One region of the Paenibacillus sp. 79R4 genome, then DNA from elsewhere that is predicted to be linked to it. Evidence: predicted binding sites of a transcription regulator. Region 1 holds the regulator's gene; the other holds the start of a gene.
What was found. Region 1 encodes LexA, which represses DNA repair genes until DNA is damaged. Its sites were predicted from a motif close to CGAACATATGTTCG; they were not measured.
Positions count from the first base shown of each region.

Region 2: the regulator LexA is predicted to act here: its motif matches at 5,159-5,172, upstream of parE (DNA topoisomerase IV subunit B).

Region 1 covers NZ_QJOT01000025.1:35,096-44,511, forward strand. Annotated here, with positions in the region: gene metH (methionine synthase) at 1-2,840, opposite strand, end outside; gene DMN77_RS22565 (FixH family protein) at 3,294-3,704, opposite strand; gene DMN77_RS22570 (HAD family hydrolase) at 3,745-4,539, opposite strand; gene DMN77_RS22575 (hypothetical protein) at 4,604-5,137, opposite strand; gene DMN77_RS22580 (DUF896 domain-containing protein) at 5,258-5,431, opposite strand; gene DMN77_RS22585 (LysM peptidoglycan-binding domain-containing protein) at 5,683-5,928, opposite strand; gene lexA (transcriptional repressor LexA) at 6,279-6,902, shown strand; gene DMN77_RS22595 (DUF2642 domain-containing protein) at 7,202-7,501, shown strand; gene DMN77_RS24350 (DUF6199 family natural product biosynthesis protein) at 8,039-8,218, shown strand; gene DMN77_RS24070 (hypothetical protein) at 8,511-8,636, opposite strand; gene glnA (type I glutamate--ammonia ligase) at 8,903-9,416, opposite strand, start outside.
Region 2 covers NZ_QJOT01000004.1:62,596-72,011, reverse strand. Annotated here, with positions in the region: gene mglC (galactose/methyl galactoside ABC transporter permease MglC) at 1-73, shown strand, start outside; gene DMN77_RS06225 (CAP domain-containing protein) at 299-811, shown strand; gene DMN77_RS06220 (PspA/IM30 family protein) at 952-1,506, shown strand; gene DMN77_RS06215 (dihydroorotate dehydrogenase) at 1,822-1,920, shown strand; gene DMN77_RS06210 (GDSL-type esterase/lipase family protein) at 2,362-3,165, shown strand; gene DMN77_RS06205 (ABC transporter ATP-binding protein) at 3,186-4,160, shown strand; gene DMN77_RS06200 (ABC transporter permease) at 4,153-5,142, shown strand; gene parE (DNA topoisomerase IV subunit B) at 5,447-7,432, shown strand; gene gyrA (DNA gyrase subunit A) at 7,446-9,416, shown strand, end outside.

The DNA.
Region 1 (9,416 bases):
CCGTCACGGGCGGCATGTGCCAGTATCTCGTCCACCGTCTCTTTCAATTGAACGGCCTTCGGATCGTTCTTGGCGAGCAGCTGCTCCACCGAGCCCCGCAATCCCAAATGATGGCCTAAGAGCATTTGCATGTTAATATACGGAATAATGTGCTGAATCGGATAATCTCTTAAAATATGACGTTCCAGATCAGGCGGCTGATATACCGGCACATCCAGCGATATTTTTGAGCGTTCAACCCGGGTTAGCTGTGGCAGCGGAGCCTTCTCGGCGACCTTGGAATCCGCTTCTTTCTCCACTTCCATGTCCAGCCGCATCTTCTCACGCTGTTCCTTATCCATCAGCTTATTGGCCAGATCGAGCCCATCCATCGCATCCTTGGCATAAACGACAAGTCCATTATACTCGGGACGAATCCTTGTCCTTGTGAATTTGCGTGTCAGCGCCGCTCCGCCAACCATGATCGGCACATCGATTCCTGCTCCGCGCAGATCTTGAGCGGTAGCAACCATCTGCTGCGCCGACTTAACGAGCAGACCGGATAGCCCGATCGCATCGGCTTTCTCCTCGCGGTAAGCTTCAATAATACGCTCCGGTGGTACTTTTATGCCCAAATTCACGATTTTGTAACCGTTATTGGAGAGAATGATTTCCACCAGGTTTTTACCGATATCATGCACATCGCCCTTCACGGTAGCCAGCAGGATCTTGCCTTTGACAGATGTCTCATTCTTCTCCATAAAGTCCTCCAGGAAGGCTACGGACGCCTTCATGACCTCAGCACTCTGCAGCACCTCCGCCACGATAAGCTCGTTGTTGTTGAATAGCCGTCCGACCTCTTCCATGCCTGCCATCAGCGGACCGTTGATGACCTCAAGCGCGCTGTAGCGATTCAACGCTTCCTCCAGATCGGGAATCAGTCCTTCTTTTGTGCCTTCTACTACGTAAGAAGCGAGCCGCTCCTCGAGAGAAAGATTTATCGCCTTCTCCTTCTTCTCTACCTTCTTGTTACGGAAAGCAGCAACAAACGCAGCCAAAGTCTCGTCATTCGTATTATAGATCAGCTCTTCAGCTAATTTACGTTCTTCCTCTGGAATGGAAGCATAACGTTCCAGCTTCTCGGTATTCACAATCGCATAATCGAGCCCTGCCTTCGTACATTCATACAGAAAGACGGAGTTTAGCACCTCACGTCCCGCTTCCGGCAAGCCGAAGGAGACGTTGCTGATTCCAAGCACGGTATGACAAGCTGGCAGCTCCTGCTTAATTAGACGAATGCCTTCGATCGTCTCCTTAGCTGAGCCTATATATTGCTCATCTCCTGTTCCGACCGGAAACACCAATGGATCAAATATAATATCCTCCGCGGAAAGGCCATACTTGCCCACGAGCAAATCATGCGAACGCTTGGCCACTGCCAGTTTGCCCTCCCTCGTGATCGCTTGTCCTTGCTCATCGATCGTACCAACAACAACCGCTGCCCCATATTTGTGAATCAGCGGAGTTACGTTCTCGAATTTTTCTTCGCCATCTTCAAGATTAATGGAGTTAATTATCGACTTGCCCTGACAGTATGTCAGAGCGAGATCCAGCACCTTGGAATCCGTCGTATCGATCATCAGCGGCACCTTCACCTTCTTGGCTACAAGCTCCAAGAAAAGCTGTATATCCTGGGCTTCATCGCGATCCGGGTCCTGGACGCAGACATCGATGACCTGAGCTCCATTCTTCACTTGAGCACGGGCGATCTCCGACGCCTCCTCATATTTGCCCTCGACGATAAGGCGTTTGAACTTGCGCGATCCGAGGACGTTCGTTCTCTCTCCAATCATATACGGACGGTTGTCCGCTTCAACATAAACGGGATCTATACCGGATAATGCCGGCGGATGCTCGCCGCGAATCGCTCTCGGTTCATAGCGGCTCATCTTATCCGCCATAGCAGCAATATGAGCCGGGGTCGTCCCACAGCAGCCACCTGCGATGTTCAGCCAGCCTTGCTCAGCAAAACCTGCCAGCTTCTGGGCCAGCGAATCCGGTGATTCGTGATAATTACCATTCTCATCAGGCAGCCCGGCATTTGGATAGCAGCTTATCGCCGTTCTGGCCATATCGGATAAAGTTCTGATATGATCACGCATGAATTCGGGTCCTGTTGCACAGTTGAGTCCAATCGAGATCGGCTTCAAATGCTCCAGCGAGATATAGAAGGCTTCGATATTCTGTCCAGCCAGGGTCGTTCCCATCGGCTCAATCGTACCAGATATCATCAGCGGCAGTCTGATTCCGGACTTCTCATAAGCTCGGGTAATTCCGATGCTTCCCGCCTTTACATTTAACGTATCCTGTGATGTCTCAAGCAGCAGTACATCGACGCCCGCCTCGATGAGTGCCAGCGCTTGTTCTTCATAACTGTCTATCAGTTCGTCAAAAGTTACTCCACCTGTAACCGACAATGTCTTTGTCGTGGGGCCAAGCGCACCAACAACATAACGCGGATGATCCGACGTGCTATATTTATCAGCCGCAGCAATCGCCAGACGCGCAGCCGCCAGGTTAATCTCGCGCGCTTGGTCCTGCAGCCCGTATTCGGCAAGGACTATGGAGGTGGCGCCAAATGTATTTGTCTCAATTAGATCGGCTCCCGCTTCCAAGTATTGCTCATGAATGTTCTGAATCACATCCGGACGGGTGAGCACAAGCATTTCATTACAACCGTCCAGGTCTTCCCCGCCAAAATCGGCCGGTGACAGGTCCTTCTGCTGAATCATGGTGCCCATAGCCCCATCGAGGATTAATATTCGTTCTTTCATTCTGGACTCTAGACTTGGTTTACTCATGTTCAATCCCTCCCGCAAAACGTTAAGTTTTAGTGTATCAGAAGTCTGCCATTAAGAAAAGATGCAATTGCAAATCGGAAAGTGCGCGCCATGACTGACCTTAGCACTGAATTTGAAGCGTTGACTCAAACGCGGCCATCCCATCACAGCAGATATTTAACTCTATGAAAAGTCACTTAATGAACAGGTAATCGCATCAAGCTAATGAGAATTGGAAACACGAATAAATTTCGTAAGGAAATTAAAAACGTTCGTAATTCTCTGCGTTTTGCTTGAATGAGTAAAACGCGGCCTTCTCCCTCTGCACTTCGTTCTGTGCCGAACTAATATGGCCCTCTATCCCCTAAGGAATGAGGGGCCGCCTTTACAAATATGCAACACAATGAAGACATAAAAAAACTGCCCCTCGTAATGAAGAGCAGTCTTTAAATACAACATTTTGCATCCTTAGCTTTACTCATGAACTGTAAATTTCTCCGATGGCATCGAATGCTGATCTCTGGCCGTAACATGGGAGATCACTTGATAGTTGCCCGCCTCTTTAAAGGTCTTCTCCAGCACGTAGGTTCCCTCTCCAGCGCTCTTAACGGTGACTTTACTATGCTGTTCCTCGGGATCCCCGTCCTTCCAGATCTCAAACATAACCTCTTTCGCGTCATCTACCGTCTTCCCTTGTTGCGTAACCTTGGCCTCAAAACGAACCTTCTCGCCTGCTTGAATCTCCGTCGGATTCACTTGAAGTTCCACCTGAATGGGTTCCATAGCCATGTTGTCTGCATGATTGTCGGATTTTTTATCTCCACAACCACTAATCACAATGAGAACAAGTGCGAATAACAGAACACTCCAGCCTCTTCTCCGCATGCTATCTTCCTTTCCTCATGAATCTTAACAACGAGATCTTTTAAGCTAATTCGTCCATAATCTGGTGCAATTGGGACAGGTGAGAAATTTCATAATTCGGCACAATCTCATCATTACGGGTCTTCTCATCCCGATTGATCCAAACGGCTTTAATGCCAACGCTAAGGGCTCCGCGAATATCGGTCGTGAGCTTGTCCCCAACCATTAAGGTTTCTTCGGGCTCTGTTCCTAATTGCTCAAGCGCATGCCTGAAAATCGTGGAATCCGGTTTGCCTTTGCCAAAGCTGCCGGAGATAATGATCTTATCGAAGTAACCGGATAGTTCCGGCACTCCATCCAGCTTCTCTTGCTGCAGGGCAGGGCAGCCATTCGTTAATAGAAGCAGCTTAACCTTCCCTTTGAGCTCCTGCAAAATTTGGAACGTCTCTTCATATACATAAGCACGTCCCCGGCGTTCTGCAGCAAAGCCTTCCGCAAGCTCGGCAGCTAATTCTTCGTTAGCGATGCCTAGGGCAAGCAAGCCGCGATGCCAGGATTCCTTGCGATAGATCGGTGCCAGCTCTTCAAGCTGACGGAACTCCGGCTGTTCCCCAGCAGAGAAGTTAGCCCAAAGCCCTTCAAATGGATTGATCCCGATCATTTTCGTAAAAGAAAATGTCTCATAGGATTCATACAATTCCCTAGCTTCCCTGCGGACAGCTGCTTCCAGTTCTGTCGGGTTGCAGCCTGTTACTGCTTCAGCCTTGCGGCAGGTCTCCTCGAAAGCCTCTTTTACGCTCCGGTCATCCCAGAGCAATGTATCATCCAAATCAAAGCATACCGCTTTTATGGTCACTTCGACCACTCCTCCCTCTCCCATGCCAAAATGCATCACTTGCTATGCGCTCTCCGGAAATTTCTTATTCTCTCTCAAACGGAACATGATGAGTATGTGCGAACTGCTCCAGGCGGTCTCCCATAGCTGCCGTATCAAACTGATTGCGGGTACGATAGAATACCCAGTTCGCATCCTTGATCTTGGGCACGATCATAATCTTCTTGCGGCTCACTTTGATTTTGCTAATGTTGCCCGCTTCCAGAATACGATCGCGGTTGTACTTGGTTGTATATACCCAGTTCTTGTTAATCCGTAGGTAGGGTCTTCTCATGAACAAAGTGAAGGCAAGCAGTAAGTACAGCCCAATCGTCAGCCAATAGAGCCAGGTACTCATATCTGCTGAATTACCGATCATTCCAACGGTTGAATACAACAAGGCGATGAACACTAACACGCCCGGCAGGATGATATTTCGCCCCCGGAAAATGTCGCCCTCCCCTCTTGCACCCAGCGATCTCCGCGGATCGGATGCCTTGCCTGTCGTAATCGTAGGCCCTTTCCCTTTTTGGTTCAGTCTTTTTTGATTGCGTTCTACTTTTCTGTCAAATGAACCCATACTTTGTCCTCCTCATATTAATAGCGCTATCAACATGATAAGCCTACGCCTTGTCCAGCCCATCAAGCCCCGTACATGTCGCAAGCCACATGTTATGTATAGCCAGCCCCAGGGGCCGGCTTATTCATCGACGATTTCGATTTGTTCTAATCTTTGACGGAAATTCGCCCGGAAATTCTCGAGATATCTCTCGCGTAGCTTCGCTCTCTCCAGAATCTCTTCTTCGGTTAATCCAACAGATTTATGTTTGCGGGCCAATTCATTGATTCGCGCAACAACAGATTCTATATCCATAATTCCCTCCCCAAGTCGTTAATCTTTTATGATTACAGCTCTCATCCTCATAATATAGAAAGGTTCAGATGCAAGCCGCATTTACTACTCATGCAAAGCAACAATTATTCATACTCTGACATGAGAAAAAGAGCTTGTCAAGGCAGTGCCGCCTTTAGTGCAAGCTCTCTTCATTATATAGTAATTTTCCTTCATCGTAAAACAGTATCGACATTCATTTCGCGGACTTGTCAGAACGAACCTACAGCAGCTCAATTAGGGAGAACCAGCACTTCTCCGGCTTGTATCGAACTTACATGCTTTCCATTAACACGTCTAATTGAATCTATATATTTTCTAATGTCTTTGCCTTGGGGTTTATGCTCGGAAGCAATCTCCCATAACGTATCACCCGGCATCACAATAACTGTCTCCAACGGTTTCTTATCCGCATTATCATTTGATGAGGCAAAAGCCGAGACTACTCCTGTACAGGTTAACAATAGCAGTACTAGCACCAGCATCGTTCTCTTAGCGGTTCTAGAAAGATGGGCACTCCGGCTCCCTGACGAAATAGCAGATTTATGAACTGGCTCCGTATAAATACTCTTATAAGTGCTATATTTAAGCATTTTCCTCACTCCAAACAAGTGTTCTTATTACTGAAATTAATATAACACGAACATTTGTTTGATTCAATACTTTTTCGAACATTCGTTCTCTATTTTTTTTGCAGCATTTTACGGCTTCTATTCGGCAGATAGTTATAAAACGGGATTAAAAACGCATATGTTAGAACTTATGTTTGTACGAACGGCAGTTCTATGTTATAATTTTTCCAAACGTTACTAAGTGGAGTTGATTGGTTATGTCTAAGGTGTCCAGCCGCCAGCAAGCAATCTTGGAATTTATTCGCAGCGAAGTACGAACGAAAGGATATCCGCCCTCCGTCCGTGAAATTGGAGAAGCCGTTGGACTAGCCTCCAGCTCTACGGTACACGGACATCTGGATCGTCTGGAGAAGAAAGGATTCATTCGACGCGACCCTACCAAACCGAGAGCTATTGAGCTGCTTGGCGAGGAATCCGAAAGCGCCGGCCTGTTCGCCCATTCGGTGGCACGCGTTCCTGTCGTCGGCAAAGTAACAGCAGGCGTGCCGATCACGGCAACCGAGAATATAGAGGATTACTTTCCGCTGCCTAATCATTATGCGAACGATGGCGAGATTTTCATGTTATCCGTTGTCGGCGAGAGCATGATTGAAGCCGGAATTCATAATGGCGATTATGTTATCGTAAGACAACAGCAGACCGCGAATAACGGCGATATCGTCGTAGCGATGACTGAGGAAGATGAAGCAACGGTCAAGACCTTCTACAAGGAAAAGGATCATATCCGTCTTCAACCGGAGAATTCGACCATGGAGCCCCTGCGTTTGAAGCATGTAAGCATCCTCGGCAAAGTCATCGGCCTCTTCCGGGATTTTCATTAATCTTCATGTAATACAATGGATTGTGCCTGTCTGAACAAATCCCCATCGAGCGGGAAAATAGAAGCGATCCGTCAAAATTGACAGCAAGCGCCTAGTATCAACGGTTTATGCTGCAACGATGACATAAGGCATCCCATCAGGGATGCCTTTTTATGTTGTCATTTTTTACGATTCGTCTTTTAACGCAAAGTCCGCTTCTAACTCGTTGAATAAATTTTATTTTGTAACTGGGCCGCTGCCCAGTTGCTTTATAGGCATGAGCATAGAATGGCCTATAAATTAAATTGGGAGGTAATTTTTTGAGCAATTATCCTATGATGTACCAAATGCCCACAATGGCTAATATGTCTAATATGCCCAATACATCTAACATGCCCTATAAGCATCACATGCCTCAATCTATCGTTGTTCACCCTGTAGATCATTGCGTCGTCGAGTGTTTGATGTCACTTAAGGGGAATGTTGTCGTTCTTGAAACTACCCGCGGCAGACTTGACGGATGCCTCATCGATGTCAAACCAGACCATGTCGTGCTTGAAGAAAGACATAAGAAGTTTATTGTTCGCATTTGCGAAATTGTTTGGATTATGCCTGATTAATAGAACATAAGGGGGATCTCCCCCTCCTATCCTCACCTTCTAGCATGCGAGTCTGACCCAAATGCTTCAAAAGGTCAGCAAATCAGAATACAACTCCGTCCTTGGGCTTCCCTGCGGGAAGTTCTAAGGACATTATTTATGTTCCGGGACAGGCTAAAGGTATTCAATACACCATACCAGTTCCTTGTTGCCTCCGCCTACTTGACCCTCTTCTTTATTATGCTATCGTATTTATTGTAAGACACTGGAAATCACATAATCCCCAAATAAGTAGTATCCGTGAGAGGCATTAAGCCGATCTGGTTCGTTCTTACTCATTTATACACGATTCAACCAAATTTTTTTAGCTCTGAAGGACATATTGCCGGGGATTATACGTAGGACGAGAGTCAGAGATGTTGTTCGCAAGAGCGATTGGGGATGACCCTAAATTCCCCCAAAAATCAAATGGAACCATTTGGTTTACTTAAACTTATGATTCGCTAATAAGAGCTAATAAGGAGTGATCATATATTTTACTTTAGCCTATTATTAGGTATCGTCGCGATTGCCGTAGGCATATATGCCATTAAAAATCCGTATTCTTGGTGGTTTAAAAGAATCGGGGATGACAGGGATCCCAGTGAAGCAAGGATTTTATATGTAAAGTTTGCAGGAAAAGCAGTTATCATGTTGGGCGTAATAATTATCATTTTAGGCGTGCAGCATCTTTCTTGATGTGACTATATACTACTACGCGATAATGGGGTAAGAAACGTGAAATTTCTAGTTTTTGCTTCCAGTCTGACTGCACTGATTTTTTCAATCGTGGCTTTTGTGCGTACAATCAAGCGAAGGTAACTAAATATTATCTTACATTCAATATCCGCCGCGGTCCTTTCTAAAGCAAGTTGTATCAGAAAATAAATAAGCTCCGCCGGCATAAAGCCAGCGGAGCTATTGACCCGGTGTCATCGGATTTCGATTGCGCTACAAATGACACCGTAGTCACGCAACTAAAACGAATCAATTAAATAAAGAAGGCCCTTGTAATGATGACAAGCAGAATGAAGAGCACCAAAATTGCTGCTGTTGATGTAAACAGTCCTCCTCCGAATCCACCGCCGCAACCTACACCGCCAACGACTTCACCCATGTGTGCTTACCTCCTTGTTTTAAAGTACACCCTATCCTATTCAACTTTTGATAAACAGTTTGGACATATTCACCTATTTTCCGTCTATATAGTACATACTTGTACCATTTTAGGATGGGCAACAGTTATCGGCTTGTAGTTAGGTCAGGCATTTGTTGGGCACTTTGTTGGACATCTGCCGGGCACTTTGTGAATCCAGCCTTGCAGCTTATATTTCGCCCAACTATAAAAATCCCCCACGCCATACGGCGCAAGGGATTCCTCGATTAGTACAAAGTCATATATTGGTCGCGTTCCCATTGGTGGACTTGCATGCGGAACATATCCCATTCGATGGCTTTCAATTCATAGAAGTGGGTCATCGCATGATCGCCAAGCGCTTCAGCCATGATGTCGCTGCGCACCAATTCACCAATCGCTTCCTTGAGGTCTACTGGCAAGCTTGGAATACCTTCTTCGATCCGCTCTTCATCAGACATCACATAGATGTTACGATCAACCGGTTGAACAAGCGGCAGCTTTCTCTTGATGCCATCCAGACCCGCCTTAAGCATTACAGCAAGGGCAAGGTATGGGTTAGCAGCCGGGTCAGGGTTGCGGACCTCAACGCGAGTACTAATCCCGCGGGAAGCCGGAATACGAATCATCGGGCTGCGGTTGCTGGAGGACCAGGCTACATAACATGGTGCTTCATAACCGGGCACGAGACGTTTATAAGAGTTCACAGTTGGGTTAGTTACAGCGGCAAAAGCGCGCGCATGGGTCAAAATACCGGCCATG
Region 2 (9,416 bases), on a different contig from region 1:
GCAAATTATTAAAGGCGCTATCATCGTGACCGCGGTTGCATTTGATATGCGGAAATATGCGGCCAAGCGCTGATGCTATTATATTCTTGTTATCGATAAGTCTTAACAGAGAGGAATGGGGAAATCCCCTGAGCTGTTGGCAACAACAAGCAGGGGATTTTCATGTTTGGGGGATATGGAAGCTCGGCATATATTTCCATCAAATTCCCATGCAAGGAAAGGACAAGCATGGTAAAATTAGAGAGACTATTTTCCAGATTGCTTATCGTGCTGAGGAGGGGATGTATCATTGAAGAAAATGAAGATGAAGACCGCAAAATTGGGATTGATATTCTCCGTATTAGCAGTGTCACTGGCAGCTATTCCTGCTGGGCATGGAACGGCAAGTGCGGCTGCTGCAAGCAAAAGCAAAAGTATGGCGGCAGTATATGCGCAGGTTCAGGCGGAACGGGCTGCACAGGTTGTAGCGCTAGTTAATAAAGAACGGACTTCGGCAGGGCTGAAGCCTTTGATTGTACACACGAATTTATCGAAGATGGCCAAGGACAAAGCAATGGATATGTTCAGGAGCGGTTATTTTGACCATACTTCGCCGAAATATGGTTCTCCATTTGATATGATGGATGCGTATCACATTACTTATCTCTACGCAGGCGAGAATATTGCCAAAGGACAGCGCTCGGCTGAAGAGGTCGTGAAGGATTGGATGAACAGTCCCGGCCATCGCGCCAACATCTTGAATCCCAAATATACGCTGATCGGCGTAGGTTATTATAACGGGTTTTGGGTTCAGGAGTTTATAGGCAAATAGGCTGTAAACTTGCTCTCATAAAGACAGAATATAAAAAAAGGGGCCGTGGCGGATGTTACGGTTCTTTATTATGCCATTTACCGCTTGGAATCTGCATACATATCAGAGGAGGATAACTTAAGGCAGGGAGGAACTGACGAATGTCATTTTTCAAGCGGGAACAGAATATGACAAATTCAGATTACGGCATCACAAGCCGTGAGGCGGTTGATCTGAAGCAGCTTGCCAATAAGTGTATGGATGGGGATTATTCAAGCGGAGAGGCAGAGGCGGGGGATGAAGTTCTTCTGCAGCTGCAGGTGCAATTGGATGATACGGAGAGAGAGCTGGCTGAACGGATCGCTCTGGAGAGGAAGTTCAAGCAGCTCTATGTCGAGCAGCAGGCCTACGTCAATAGACGTATTCGCCAAGCCCATATGGCAGCCATTGCTTATCAGGAGGATTATGCTCGTCGTGCGCTGTCTGAGAAGAGGTCGGCTGAAGCAAAAATGAAGGAATATTTGGCGAGCTACGAGCTGTATAAAGCGGAGGCGGAGCAGCTTCGCAATCAATTCGCCCACTTGCTGGGCCAGCTTGAAACCGTGGAGCAGGAGCGGCGACAACCGGGGGGCCGGACAGAATATGGTGACGGATCGGTGTCTATGCCGGGCAGTCAAAGCTCTTTAAGCGGCACCGGTTATAAGGACGGAGGGTAGGACCATTCATAAATATGAGCAAAGCAGGCCTGGGAAGCGATTCTCAGGCTTTTATGTGGAGTTGCGGAACAGGGTGTGGTATGTGCGTTCTGACCGATAGATGACACAGGAGCTGACTATGAATCTGGCTATTTTGCCAGGCCCGCCTGCAGCTCCTGGTATTATTTCAAATCCATCCAAATCCAATAGACGTGGGTATAACTTGTAGTACAAGTATCCGATAAATAGACTTTATCATTGAGCAAGCAGTCCAATCTGTTAATGGGAAAAATGAATAGGATGGTGTGTACTCTAAATGTAAGGAGGTATGTACACATGGGTGAAGTCCTGGGTGGTGGATTATTTACATCAACTGCAGCGATTTTGGTTCTGTTCATTTTGCTGGTTATCATTACTAGAGCTTTTGTATTTTAATTGATTCCTCTAACTATCAGCTTCCACATTCAATAGTTGAAGATGATATGTAAATACTCTGCCCATACCGCCGCGCAATTTGATAGAATCCGTATAAAAGAAGCGACTGACCTGACTGGTTGGTGGCTTCTTTTTTTCTGCATTTATAAATGAATCTCATCTCCGTTAACCGGGCCATTATTCCAGTAAATTGGCAGTGGATTAGAATAGATGATATTATGGGTGCTATCAGAGTGTTCCGGCGATCATAAAAAATCACATTCTCGTCAACAATGAATGATCCTAGAGGGTCAATTTTTATTTCAATTGTTTAATAAATAGGATAAACTCAATAAAAATGAACATACACGAGCTCCTGCGGCTATACCTGTGATAGAAGTTGGTTAGATTAATTAAAGGATAGGGTCAGGGATTCGGACACAACACAGGAGGAAGACGACCATGAACAAAACGTCGCGAATATGGCTAGTTACGGGCCTGCTCTCGGCGGTATCAACATTGCTGCTTATTGTTGGATTCATATATGCCGTCTATGATATGACGGCTCCGGCAAGCGAGGCAAGTAAGGTCAAGCCCGACAGCAGCTTACAAATGTCTGTCACGGCAGCGCCGTTTGATATCACTTCCATTGGCGATTCGCTCGCCAAAGGTACCGGGGACGATACAGGCAACGGATTTGCACGCAGAACGGTGCAGTTATTATCGAAGCAGGGCAAGTCATCCAAATTAGTGAACAATCTCGGCATCAACGGGCTGACAACGAAGGCGCTGCTGCCGATGCTTGATGAACCAGGGGTCCAATACGGCCTCAAGCAGGCCGGAATCATTATTCTGTCGATCGGCGGGAATGATTTGTTCGCAGGAGCTCAGAGCTATCAGAGCAGCGGGGAACTTCCGACCGAAGCGGAGATGGAGGCCGCGGTAAAGACATCGGGTGAAAATTTTAGGAAGATCGTTAGCAAGCTGAAGCAGATTAATCCCGATGCACAGCTGGTGTATGTTGGCTTATACAATCCCTTTGCCGATTTGAAGGACATGAAGAAGGCTGGGGATCAAGCGGTGGCGAATTGGAATCTGAATGTATTGGATACAATGAATCAGTATCCGGACACGATTGTTATTCCAACCTATGATCTATTTACGAGCAACCTGGATCGCTATTTATCGGGTGATCATTTCCATCCGAATGGCGACGGCTACCAGAGGATCGCAGAGCGGATTGTACAGAGCATCGCGCTGAACTAGGTTAAGGAGGCGAAAATGCGATGCATCATCAAACGAAGACAAATGATGAGATTATTTTGTCGGTGGAGCATTTGAAGAAGCGGATCGGCAAGCGCTGGATCGTGCAGGATGTATCCTTCGAGGTGAAAGCCGGAGAGATTTTTGGATTTCTCGGGCCAAACGGAGCGGGCAAGACAACGACGATTCGCATGCTGGTTGATCTGATTCGTCCGACTGAAGGGCATGTAGCGATCTGCGGATTCGATGTGCAGAAGGATCCGGAGCGTGCGCTTAGCCTGGTGGGGTCCATCGTGGAGAATCCGGAGGTATATACATACCTGACGGGCTGGGAGAACCTGGAGCAATTCGCCCGGATGATGCCGGGAATCGATGCGGCGAGGATTCAGGAGGTTGCTGATCTGGTTGGACTCGACCAGCGGATTCATGATAAGGTGCGGACGTATTCGCTCGGAATGCGGCAGCGACTTGGAATCGCCCAGGCGCTGCTCGGCAGACCTAAGCTGCTTATTCTGGATGAGCCGACGAATGGTCTTGATCCGAAAGGGATTAAGGAAATGCGCAACTTTATCCGCCTCCTGGCGAAGGAAGGGCTGGCCGTGTTCGTCTCAAGCCATCTGCTTAGTGAAATTCAAGTACTCTGTGATCGTGTGGCGATTATAAGCCGCGGTCGGGCTCTTGAAGTCGGCGCTGTTCATGAACTGCTTGACTCGAGAACAGGGTATGTGGTCTGGGAGCTGGAGCCGTCTTCTGCAGGAGAGGCGATGCTGTCTGACCTTGGAATCAGCATCGTTAGAAATGTGGACGAGGTGCTGGATGATGCGATCCTTGCCGGATTTGGCGGCGAGGCGCTCGTAACCCAGATGCAGGTGGACCAAATTGCGGATATCGTGCCTCGGCTCGTAAGTTCCGGGCTTCAGGTCCGTTCCGTTCAGAAGGTAATTCCAACGCTGGAACAATTGTTCCTTGAGATGACGGATGGTGAGGGTGTTGAATAATCTGATGCTGTTAGTTAAGAATGAGACGATCAAAATGATCAAGAAGAAGCGATTTTACGTCGTTCTGTTGGTGCTGCTCGTTCTTGTCCCGATGTTCACCTATGCCCAGATGCGTGAAGCATCTGCCAAGCGGGAGAAATTCGGTGCAGACTGGCGCCGGGAAGTCCAGCAGGCGATTACGGATAATCAAAATTCACTCGGCAGCGACCGCGTGCCTGAGGAGTGGAAAAAATACCGCAAAATATATATCGAGCAGATGAAATATTATCTTGAGCATGATGTGAATCCCATCCAGGCTGGCGGTGTATCGTTCACCCGTGAATTTCTGGATAACGCATCTACGTTGTTCATTCCTCTCCTGATCATGGGTGTCGGGTCAGACATTGTATCCTCTGAGCGAACAGCGGGGACAATCAAGATGCTGCTTACCAGGCCGGTGCGAAGGTGGAAAATCCTGCTCAGCAAGTTAATTACGTTGATCATGTTCGTCTCGTTGATCATCCTGTCTACGCTGCTCGTATGTTACTTAATATCCGGAATATTTTTTGGCTATGGCGGATTTCAGCTTCCGGTATTCAGCGGTTTCCAGCTGCATGGCAGCGAAGTGGATATGTCCAATGTTCATGCTGTACCGCAGTGGAAATATATCTGTATGCAGGCCGGGCTGATCTGGTTCGTTGGAATTGTAGTAGCGATGCTGGCCTTCATGGTATCTGTGCTCGTACGCAGCACTGCCGCGAGTATTGTCATTATGATGGCCGCGCTGATTGCCGGCAATATTCTCAGCAGTATGGCATCAGCCTGGACAAGCGCCAAATATTTGTTCATGGTCAATCTCGGTCTTACGAACTATTTATCGGGAACACCGGCTCCGATCGAGGGCATGACACTGGGCTTTTCACTCGCTGTTCTGGCGGTTTGGGCGGCTTGTTCGGCAGTCGTTTCATTCCTTGTCTTTACGAAACAGGATATCTTGAATTAAAATGGACAAGGATAACAAAACATTTGTTTGCATTTGTAGTATATTAGAGGTTGTTCAAAAAGTCCGCTTTTGATTACGTAGTCAATCAGGAAGCAGATTCTGCATCAAATTTTGAATTAAGCCGGGTCCAAGCGAATGCTTGCGAAGCGATGATTCCTGCGAAACATCTCAGGCGTTCACGTACGAACAACGTGCGCTGCGCTTTTTAATCGCTGGCTTCATTCAACTTTCTCGGCGCTGAACACCGGCCTTTTTGAACACGTATATTAAAGACTACATAACGAAAGTAAAAGGGGGAGCATGAATGGCGGAACAAATCGATTTGTTCGAAGAAGCTTCCGGTATCCGTTCCGGAAGTGAATCTTCGGGATACGACGCGGACGACATTCAAGTGCTCGAAGGGCTTGTCGCAGTACGGAAACGGCCAGGGATGTATATTGGCAGTACGAGCTCGTCGGGACTTCATCATCTGGTCTGGGAAATTGTGGATAATGCTGTCGACGAGCATTTGGCCAAATTTTGTTCCAAGATCGATATTACATTGAATAAGGATGGTTCTGTAACCATAGTAGATAATGGCCGCGGTATTCCGACTGGGATGCATAAGATCGGTGTTCCTACACCGCAGGTCGTCTATACGATCCTGCACGCTGGGGGCAAGTTCGGCGGCTCCGGTTATAAGAAATCCGGGGGGCTGCACGGGGTTGGCGCATCGGTAACCAACGCTTTATCCGAGTGGCTTGAGGTGGAGATCTACCGTGAGGGCAAAATTCACCGCATGCGGTTCGAGTACTGGGTGGATAAAAAAGGAGTCGAGCATGTCGGCGAACCGGTAACGGGTCTTGATATTATCGGCAATACGAATAAGTCCGGCACGAAGGTAACGTTCAAGCCGGATATTCGGGTGTTCCCGAATGGAATCGGCCTTAATTATGATACGCTCGCCGATCGTTTGCAGGAGATCGCTTTTCTGAACTCAGGTCTGAAAGTGACTTTGAAGGATGAGCGTTCCGACCGTTCTGACGAGTTTTTCTACGAGGGCGGTGCGAGCCAATTTGTCGAGTTCCTGAATGATGGCAAGGATGTCCTCCATGAAGTGGTTCATTTCTATGCGGAACGGGATGAGATCGAGGTTGAAGTAGCGCTGCAATATAATGTGGGCTATACGGAGACCTTGGTGTCCTTTGTGAACTCGATTCCTACGCGGGGCGGCGGTACACATGAGACTGGCTTCAAGACAGCATATACGCGTGTCATGAATGAATATGCCCGGAAGAATGCAATCCTGAAAGAGAAGGATAAAAATCTGGAGGGCAATGATCTTCGCGAAGGAATGATGGCTGTCATCAGCGTGAAGATGTCCGAGGTGGAGTTCGTCGGCCAGACGAAGGATCAGCTCGGCAGCGCTTCCGCGCGAAGTGCCGTGGAGTCTGTCGTATCCGACAAGATGGCTCTGTTCCTGGAGGAGAACCCCCAGGTCGCTCAAGTTCTGATCAAGAAGGCGGTGCAGGCCTCCAAGGCGCGGGAAGCAGCGCGCAAGGCGCGCGATGAGATGCGGAGCGGCAAGAAACGCAGCGAGAGCACGAATCTCGGCGGCAAGCTGTCTCCTGCACAGTCGAAGGACTATGCCCGCAATGAATTGTTCATTGTCGAAGGCGACTCCGCCGGTGGCTCGGCGAAGCAGGGCCGGGATTCCAAGTTTCAGGCGATTTTGCCATTGAAGGGTAAACCGATGAATCCGGAGAAAGCCAAGCTTGCCGATATTCTGAAGAACGATGAGTATCGGGCCATTATCGCGGCGATCGGTGCGGGCATCGGCACGGAATTCGCTGTCGAGGACAGCAATTATGCGAAGATTATCATTATGACGGATGCTGATACAGACGGAGCACATATTCAAGTGCTGCTGCTTACCTTCTTCTATCGTTATATGAAGCCGCTGATCGATGCCGGACGGGTCTACATTGCCCAGCCTCCGCTGTACAAGATCACGAGGCGTTCAGGCAAGCTGGAGACCGTACGTTATGCCTGGAGCGATGAGCAGCTGCAGAATTACTTGAAGGAATTTGGTAAAAACTTCGAACTGCAGCGTTATAAAGGACTCGGGGAGATGAATCCGGATCAGTTGTGGGAGACGACGATGAATCCGGAGAGCCGTACAATGCTGCAAGTGAAGATTGAGGATGCCGCGAAGGCGGAACGGCGCGTATCCACCTTGATGGGGGATAAGGTGGACCCGCGCAAGCGTTGGATCGTAGAGAACGTCGATTTTACGGAGTATGAGGAATAGAGGGTGACTTGATTTGAGTATGTTGGAGAATTTCTTACCGGCTTATTTGGAAGAGGTCGTAGGGGATCGCTTCGGTCGGTATTCCAAATATATAATTCAGGACCGTGCCATTCCTGACGTGCGCGATGGGCTCAAGCCGGTTCAGCGGCGGATACTGTATGCGATGTATGATTCGGGGAATACGCCTGACAAGCCTTACCGCAAGTCAGCCAAGACGGTCGGCGATGTGATGGGAAATTATCATCCGCACGGTGACTCCTCGATCTACGAGGGTATGGTGCGGATGGCTCAGCCTTGGAAGATGGGGCATGTGCTGGTTGACGGGCACGGCAACTGGGGTTCCCAGGATGATGACCCGGCAGCAGCGATGCGTTATACGGAGGCGCGGCTGTCGCCGATCGCTATGGAGCTGCTGCGCGATATTGAGAAGCGGACGGTTCCCTTCAAGGATAACTTTGATAACTCGACATTGGAGCCGGTGGTGCTGCCGTCCCGTTATCCTAATTTGCTTGTCAACGGGGTTAGCGGGATTTCGGCCGGGTTTGCTACGGAAATTCCGCCGCATAACCTGCGTGAGGTTATTGACGCATGTATTGCGGTTATGGAGCGGCCGGAGCTTGAACTGGAGGAGATCGCCTCCTATGTAAAAGGACCGGATTTCCCGACTGGCGGAATCATCATGGGCGAGGACGGCATCCGCGAAGCCTATCGCACCGGGAAGGGACGCATCTATTTGCGTTCCAGGACGGAAATCGAGAATATGCGCGGCGGGAAGCAGCAGATTGTCGTGACGGAGATACCGTATCAGGTTGTGAAGTCCCGTCTTGTAACGGCTATGGAAAATATTCGGCTGGAGAAAAAGGTAGACGGAATTGCCGAAGTTCGCGACGAGAGCGGACGCAACGGATTGCGAATCGTTATTGAGCTGAAGAAAGATGCGGATGCCCAGGGGATTCTGGCTTATCTGCTGAAGAAGACAGACCTGCAGGTCACTTATAATTTCAATATGGTGGCGATTGTCAACAAAGCCCCTCGCCAGCTCGGTCTGAAAGCAATCCTTGAGGCTTATATTGCTCACCAGCGTGAGGTCGTTACCTTCCGCACCCAGTATGAGCTGGATAAGCTGGAAGACCGCGCCCATGTGCTCGAAGGTCTGGTCAAGGCGTTGAATATTCTGGACGAAGTCATCGCCGCCATCAAGGCCTCGAAGAACCGTCAGGATGCGCAGAATAATCTGCAATGGATGTTCGGCTTTACAGAACGCCAGGCCGATTCCATCCTTACTTTGCAATTATACCGTTTGACAAATTTGGAAATTACGTCGCTGCAAAAAGAGCTTGACGACATCACTAAGAAAATCGCCGTATTGCGCGGGATTCTGGAGAGCGACAAGAAGCTCGTGGCCCTGATCAAAAAAGAACTGCTGGAAATTCGCGAGAAATACGGAATTGACCGCCGTTCGGAAATTCAGAGCGAGGTAGAAGAGCTTAAGGTCAATCTTGAGGTTATGGTCGCGCAGGAAGACGTGCTGGTGACCCTGTCCAATGAGGGCTATATTAAGCGGACCAGCATGCTCTCATTCACTCGTTCCGGCGGAGAGCGCAATGGCTCTGGGGTGAAGGAAGGCGACTATATCAAGCATGTGCTTGATGTGGACACACTGCAAAATATACTTATTTTCACACAGCGCGGACAATACTTCCTGCTGCCGGTGCATCAGATTCCTGAGTTCAAGTGGAAGGATAACGGGACTGCGATTGTCAACGTCATTCCGCTGGCCAAAGAGGATTCGATCATCGGTGTCATTCCGCTTAAATCGTTCGATGAAGCGGGCGTCAGCCTTGTCTTCGTAACAAAACGCGGACAAGTGAAGCGTACAGAATTGAAGGAATACGAGACGAAGCGGTCGACGGCAGTCGCTGCTTGCAAGGTAACAGATAGGGACGAAATTATTACTGTTCAGGTTAGCCGTGGCAATCAGGAC